DNA from 3 places in the Streptomyces sp. NPDC001536 genome. Region 2 is predicted to be linked to each of the others. Evidence: predicted binding sites of a transcription regulator. Region 2 holds the regulator's gene; each other region holds the start of a gene.

Region 1 (2,262 bases), on a different contig from region 2:
CCGCGGAGACGACCTCGCCGTCCGCCTCCGCGACGTAGATCGCGACCTCGTCGGGGGCGGCGGCGACCCGGCCGATGAGGTCGTCGGCCAGCCAACTCCAGTCCTGGCCCCAGACGGTGGACTCCATGGCGGCGATCCGGTGCATGTCGGCGTCCGCCGTGACCCGCCGCAACGTCACGCCCGCCGGCAGGACGGGCTCGCGTACGGCCATGTCGGCCGCCCGGCCGATCAGCACCGTCTCCCGGTCCTCCGGCACGAATCCGGCCGCGCTGAGCCGTTCGGTGAGGTCGGCGGGGGTGTCGTGGCCGCGTGTCTTCCACTCCACGGCCTCGCCGCGCGCCGCGAAGAAGTCCCGCTGCCGGACGATGAGCCCGTCCAGCGCGTCCCCGTCGACGCCGAGCTCGCGCGGCCCGCTCACGAACCCCCGGAACTGTCCGACGATCCGCAGCAGCGGGCCGTCCTTCTCGTACGTCACCCCGGCGGGCGGGGTGGGTGGCGCACCGCGCATCTGGTCGTCGTAGGCGGCGAGGAAGATCTCGGTGTCGGTCACGGCACGACCGTACGGCGCCCGGCGCGGGAGGCAACCGGTTTTGCGCGGCGTCCTCAGCCGGTGAACTTCGCGCTGGTCAGCGGCGCGGTCACCGTCCAGCCCAGCGACTCGTACAGCCCCCGCCCCGCGGGCGTCCCCGCCAGGACGCAGGTCTCCGCGCCCTGTTCGGCGGCGGCCCGCTGGAGGGTGCGCATGACGACGGTGCCGAGGCCCTTGCGGCGGTGCCGCGGCGAGGTCTCGACCTGGTCCACGACCGCGGTCGCGCCGGTCGGGGCGAGCTGGCCGCGGGCCGCCCAGGAGCCGTCGGGGGCGGCGAGCATGGTGCGGATGACGCCGCCGCGGGACCAGGTGCGCTGACGGTAGCCGTCGGGGACCGCCGGCTCGTCGAGGGCCCTGGTCGGGGGGAGTGTCATCAGGTAGCCGGGCTCGGGATCGATCCACCAGCCCGCGCCCAGCCAGCCGCCGGCCACGGCCGGATCCCGGAAGACCTTGAGCCACACCCCGGCACCGGTGACCGCCCCGGCCACCTTCCGTACGGCCGCCTCCTCGACGTCGTCGTCGAGCGTGCCGAACACATGCCGTGCGACATGGCCGTCCACGCCCATGTCGATCGTGCAGCCCCACGGCTCGACCACCGGCGGAGCCGCCCCGCGCGAGAGCACCCATCCGTCCACCCAGGCCCGCACGATCCGGTCCATGGGACCCCCCTTGGTAATGATTGAAAGCCCTCCGGGGTTACTACATCAGCTGGGTCGCGCATTCCGGCAGACGTGATCGCTCACAGCGAACGCGCCCAGGGGAACAATCAAAGGCTCACGTGCATTGAGTCGGCATAGCTCAACTTGAATGCCGAAGGGGAGATCATGGCTTCGACGTCCACACCGCTCACTCTGCCCGTGCTGCCGCTCGACGGCGAGGTCGTGCTGCCCGGCATGGTGGTCCCGCTCGACCTGAACGACCCCGACGTACGCGCCGCGGTGGAGGCCGCCCAGGCCGCCGCCCGCTCGGAGCCGGGCAAGCCCAGGGTCCTGCTGGTGCCACGCATCGACGGCACCTACGCCGGTACCGGCGTCCTGGGCACCGTCGAGCAGGTCGGCCGGCTGGCCGACGGCGACCCGGGCGCGCTGATCCGCGGCCGCGGCCGGGTGCGCATCGGTGCCGGGACCACGGGGCCGGGTGCCGCCCTCTGGGTCGAGGGCACCCGTATCGACGAGACCGCGCCCGAGCCGCTGCCGGGCCATGTCGCCGAACTGGTCAAGGAGTACAAGGCCCTCGCCACCGCCTGGCTGCGCAAGCGCGGCGCCTGGCAGGTCGTGGACCGGGTCCAGGCCATCGACGACGTCTCCGCGCTCGCCGACAACTCCGGCTACTCGCCCTTCCTGACCACCGACCAGAAGATCGAGCTGCTGGAGACCGCCGACCCGGTGGCCCGCCTCAAGCTCGCCACCCAGCAGCTGCGCGACCACCTCGCCGAGCAGGACGTCGCCGAGACCATCGCCAAGGACGTCCAGGAAGGCGTCGACAAGCAGCAGCGCGAGTTCCTGCTCCGCCGCCAGCTGGAGGCCGTGCGCAAGGAACTGCGCGAGCTCAACGGCGAGAAGGACGGCGAGGAGTCCGACGACTACCGCGCCCGCGTGGAGGCCGCCGACCTGCCGGAGAACGTCCGCGAGGCGGCCCTCAAGGAGGTCGACAAGCTGGAGCGGTCCAGCGAC
Region 2 (2,262 bases):
CCACCGGCGAGTTCGTGGACCTCGACGTCGACGTGGACTCGACGTACACCTACTACGTGCGTGCCGAGGACGACGACGGCAACCTGGGTCCCGCCTCGGCCTCCGTCACCGTCAAGCACCTGGGTGACAGCACGCCCCCGGGCGCGGTGACCGGTCTGACCGCGACCTCCGCCGAGAACGGCATCCTGCTGGACTGGGACGACAGCACGGCCGACGACTTCGACCACTACGAGGTCTACCGGAGCACGGAGGTCGACGGTGTCTGGTCGCCGTACACGAACATCACCGACAGCCTGCCGTACGGCTCGACGCGGTCCGAGAACCGTGACCCGAACCTGCCGGACGACGAGTTCCTGCGCTACCGGGTCGTCGCGGTCGACGTCGACGGGAACGCCCTCGACATCGAGTCCGCGACCACCGTCCAGGTCAACGAGTTCAAGATGACGCCGGACCAGATGTACGCCGAGACCTCGGACATCCTCACCGCGGGCACCGGGGCGGGCGAGGTCTACGTGATGTACGACGGGTCCGCGGACACGTACGGCACCGCGACCGGCTTCCACGTCTACCGCTGGAACAACTCCACGCAGAGCTACGACCTGCTCTTCGACGAGCAGGGCACCGGCGCCTTCGCGTTCACCGACGCGACCGCGCCGTCCGACAGCACGGTCTTCTACAAGTTCACGGCCGTCTACGCCGACGGAACCGAGTCGGCGCCGGTGGGCACCTGGACGTTCAGCTGAGTCCAGGGGATACACCCCGCACACGCGAAGGGGCCCGGAGGATGATCCTCCGGGCCCCTTCCCCATCAGCCGTACGTCAGTCCTGGCGCCCCTTGGGCCGCCACACCACCAACGCGCTGGTCTGCTGCACTTCCTGATACGGCACCAGGTCACGGCGGTACGACGCGTGCACCGCCGCCTCCCGCTGCTGCATCGCCGCGGCGGCGCCCTCCAGGGCGGCCTCCATCTCGGCGACGCGGGACTGCAGCGCGGCGACCTGGTTCTCCAGCTCGATGATGCGCTTGATGCCGGCGAGGTTGATGCCCTCGTCCTGCGACAACGCCTGCACCGCGCGGAGCAGTTCGATGTCGCGGGCCGAGTAGCGGCGGCCCCGGCCGGCGGTGCGGTCCGGGGAGACCAGGCCCAGGCGGTCGTACTGGCGCAGGGTCTGCGGGTGCAGGCCCGAGAGCTGGGCCGCCACCGAAATGACGTAGACCGGGGTCTCCTCGGTCAGTTCATACGGGTTGCGTCGACGGCCGTCCATCTCGATCAAGCTCCCTTCGCGGCCTGGAACAGCTCCGCCCGCGGGTCCTCGCCCGCGGTCGCCTCGCGATACGCCTCGAGTGCGTCACGAGCCTTCCCCGTCAGGTCCGTCGGGACACTCACCTCGACGGTGACCAGGAGGTCGCCGCGGGTGCCGTCCTTACGGACCGCGCCCTTGCCGCGGGCGCGCATGGTGCGGCCGTTGGGCGTGCCCGGCGGCAGCTTCAGCGTGACGGCGGGGCCGCCCAGGGTGGGGACCCTCACCTCGCCGCCGAGGGCCGCCTCGGTGAACGTGACCGGGACCGTGACCGTGAGGTTGTCGTCCTTGCGCCCGAAGACCGGGTGCGTGTCGACGTGCACGGTGACGTACAGATCGCCGGCCGGGCCGCCGCGCTCGCCCGGTGCGCCCTTGCCGCGCAGCCGGATCCGCTGACCGTCCGTCACCCCGGCGGGGATACGGACCTGCATGGTCCGGGAGGACTTGGCGCGGCCGCTGCCCTTGCACTCCAGGCAGGGGTGCTCGGCCATCAGTCCGCGGCCCTTGCAGTCCGGGCAAGGGTCCGTGAGGGAGAAGCCGCCACCGGAGCCCCGCGCCACCTGGCCGGTGCCGACGCAGGTCGGGCACACGCGCGGTGTGCCGTTCTTGTCGCCGGTGCCGGAGCAGGCCTTGCACGGGGACTGCGAGGACATCCGCAGCGGCACCGTGGCCCCCTCGATGGCCTCGGTGAAGCTCAGGGTGACCTCGGTGTCGATGTCCTGGCCACGCCGGGGCTGGGTACGGGTCGTGCCCGTACCGCCCCGGTTGAACAGGCCGCCGAAGACATCGCCGATGCCGCCGCCGAAGCCGCCGGAACCCCCGGCGCCGCCCTGGGCGCCGCCTCCGAAGAGATCGCCCAGGTCGAAGTTGAAGGAGCCGCCGGCCGCGCCCGGCCCCGGGCGGAAGCCGCCGTTGCCGAAGAGGGCGCGGGCCTCGTCGTACTCCTTGCGCTTCTTGGGG
Region 3 (2,262 bases), on a different contig from region 2:
ACCTCGATCTGCGGGACGCCGCGCGGTGCGGGCGGCAGTCCGGTGAGGTCGAAGACGCCCAGCTTCTTGTTGTACGCGGCGATCTCGCGCTCGCCCTGGTACACCTGGATGCCCACCGAGGGCTGGTTGTCGGTCGCCGTCGTGAAGATCTCCGAACGGCGGGTCGGGATCGTGGTGTTGCGTTCGATGAGCTTGGTCATGATGCCGCCCTTGGTCTCGATGCCCAGGGACAGCGGGGTGACGTCGAGCAGCAGGACGTCCTTCACGTCACCACGGATGACGCCTGCCTGGAGGGCCGCGCCGACGGCGACGACCTCGTCCGGGTTGACGCCCTTGTGCGGGTCCTTGCCGGTGAGTTCCTTGACCAGGTCGGTGACGGCGGGCATCCGGGTCGAGCCGCCGACGAGGATGACGTGGTCGACGGCGGCGAGCTTGATGCCGGCGTCCTTGACTGCCTGGTGGAAGGGGGTCTTGCAGCGGTCGAGCAGATCGGCGGTCAGCTCCTGGAACTGGGCGCGCGTCATCTTCTCGTCGAGGTGCAGGGGGCCGTCGGCGGAGGCGGTGATGTAGGGGAGGTTGATCGTCGTCTCCGAGGAGCTCGACAGTTCGATCTTGGCCTTCTCGGCGCCCTCGCGCAGCCGTTGCAGCGCCATCTTGTCCTTGCCGAGGTCCACGCCGTACTGCCCCTGGAACTTCTTCACCAGGTGCTCCATGACCCGCTGGTCCCAGTCGTCGCCACCGAGCCGTGTGTCGCCGTTGGTGGCCTTGACCTCGATGACGCCGTCGCCGATCTCCAGCAGGGAGACGTCGAAGGTGCCGCCGCCGAGGTCGAAGACGAGGACGGTCTGCTCCTCGCCGCGGTCCAGGCCGTAGGCGAGCGCGGCGGCGGTGGGCTCGTTGATGATCCGCAGCACGTTCAGGCCCGCGATCTCCCCGGCCTCCTTGGTGGCCTGGCGCTGGGCGTCGTCGAAGTACGCCGGGACGGTGATCACCGCGTCGGTGACGTCCTCGCCGAGATAGGACTCGGCGTCCCGCTTCAGCTTCTGGAGCACCCGCGCGGAGAGCTCCTGCGCCCGGTAGCGGGTGCCGTCGACATCCCCCTGGTCCGGGAAGCGCCAGCTCCCGTCGCCCATGTACCGCTTCACCGAGCGGGCCGTCCGCTCGACGTTCGTCACCGCCTGCCGTTTGGCGACCTCCCCGACGAGCACCTCACCGTTCTTGGCGAAGGCCACGACCGACGGCGTGGTCCTGGCCCCCTCCGCATTGGCGACGACCGTGGGGTCGCCGCCCTCCAGGACGGCCACCACGGAGTTCGTGGTCCCCAGATCGATCCCGACCGCGCGTCCCATCGCTGTCCCCTTCCGCCAGGGCACTTCCCGGACTCCAGCACAAAACTTGAGCGGGCTGTTGTCAATGCCGCGTACCCATGCCGAGTACCCGTGTACCCGGAAACGGGCGATGCCGCGTCCCCCTCGCGAAGGGGGCGCGGCATCGCGGGACGTGCGGGTGTCAGGCCAGCTTCGCCGACAGGGTGATCGGTACGGCCTTGAGGGCCTGGCTGACCGGGCAGTTCACCTTGGCCTGCTCCGCCGCGGCGACGAAGCCGTCCTCGTCGAGGCCGGGCACGGTGCCCTCGACGGTGAGGTGGATGCCGGTGATGCCCTCGCCGGGCTGGAAGGTGACGTCGGCGGAGGTGACGAGCTTGGTGGGCGGGGTGCCGGCCCCCGCGAGGGCGTGCGAGAACGCCATCGAGAAGCAGCTGGAGTGGGCGGCCGCGATCAGCTCCTCGGGGCTGGTCTTGCCGTTGGCCTCCTGGGTGCGGGCAGCCCACGTCACCGGCTGCTCGGCGATGGCGCCGGAGGAGTCGAAGGTGACGACTCCGTTGCCCTCGAGCAGGTTGCCTTCCCAGACGGTGTGTGCGGAGCGCGTGGTAGCCACGGTCAGTCCTTTCGTGTGGTCCCGGTTCCGGGTGATGCACCCCATCCGATCACACTCGGGCGCGGCTCACCCTGAAGACCGGCCCGCGCGGGCTGAAGGGCAGCCGCGCGCCCTCCGGGATCAGATACGCGTGCTCGCGCCGTACCCGCAGGACGTCGCACCAGCCGTCCGTGATCACCAGCACGGGAGCGCCGGGCGGGAAGTCGTCCGCGCGGTGCAGCAGGTCGATCCCGGGCTGCAGGACCGTACCGCCGCGACCGCGCACCCGGACCCGGCCCGCGATCTCGGTGACCGGCAGATATCCGGCGTCGTAGGGGGCCGCGT

The links. The regulator HspR, encoded in region 2, represses chaperone genes until heat shock. The targets are predictions, from matches to a motif close to TTGAGNNNNNNNNNCTCAA.
Region 1: the regulator HspR is predicted to act here: its motif matches at 1,373-1,391, upstream of lon (endopeptidase La).
Region 3: the regulator HspR is predicted to act here: its motif matches at 1,396-1,414, upstream of dnaK (molecular chaperone DnaK).

The regions. Positions count from the first base shown of each region.
Region 1 covers NZ_JBIAVQ010000015.1:167,562-169,823, reverse strand. Annotated here, with positions in the region: gene ACFY0U_RS34700 (GNAT family N-acetyltransferase) at 1-508, opposite strand, end outside; gene ACFY0U_RS34695 (GNAT family N-acetyltransferase) at 604-1,248, opposite strand; gene lon (endopeptidase La) at 1,414-2,262, shown strand, end outside.
Region 2 covers NZ_JBIAVQ010000003.1:318,002-320,263, forward strand. Annotated here, with positions in the region: gene ACFY0U_RS10410 (PA14 domain-containing protein) at 1-743, shown strand, start outside; gene ACFY0U_RS10415 (heat shock protein transcriptional repressor HspR) at 820-1,266, opposite strand; gene dnaJ (molecular chaperone DnaJ) at 1,272-2,262, opposite strand, start outside.
Region 3 covers NZ_JBIAVQ010000002.1:50,845-53,106, forward strand. Annotated here, with positions in the region: gene dnaK (molecular chaperone DnaK) at 1-1,349, opposite strand, end outside; gene ACFY0U_RS05460 (OsmC family protein) at 1,510-1,938, opposite strand; gene ACFY0U_RS05465 (hypothetical protein) at 1,988-2,262, opposite strand, start outside.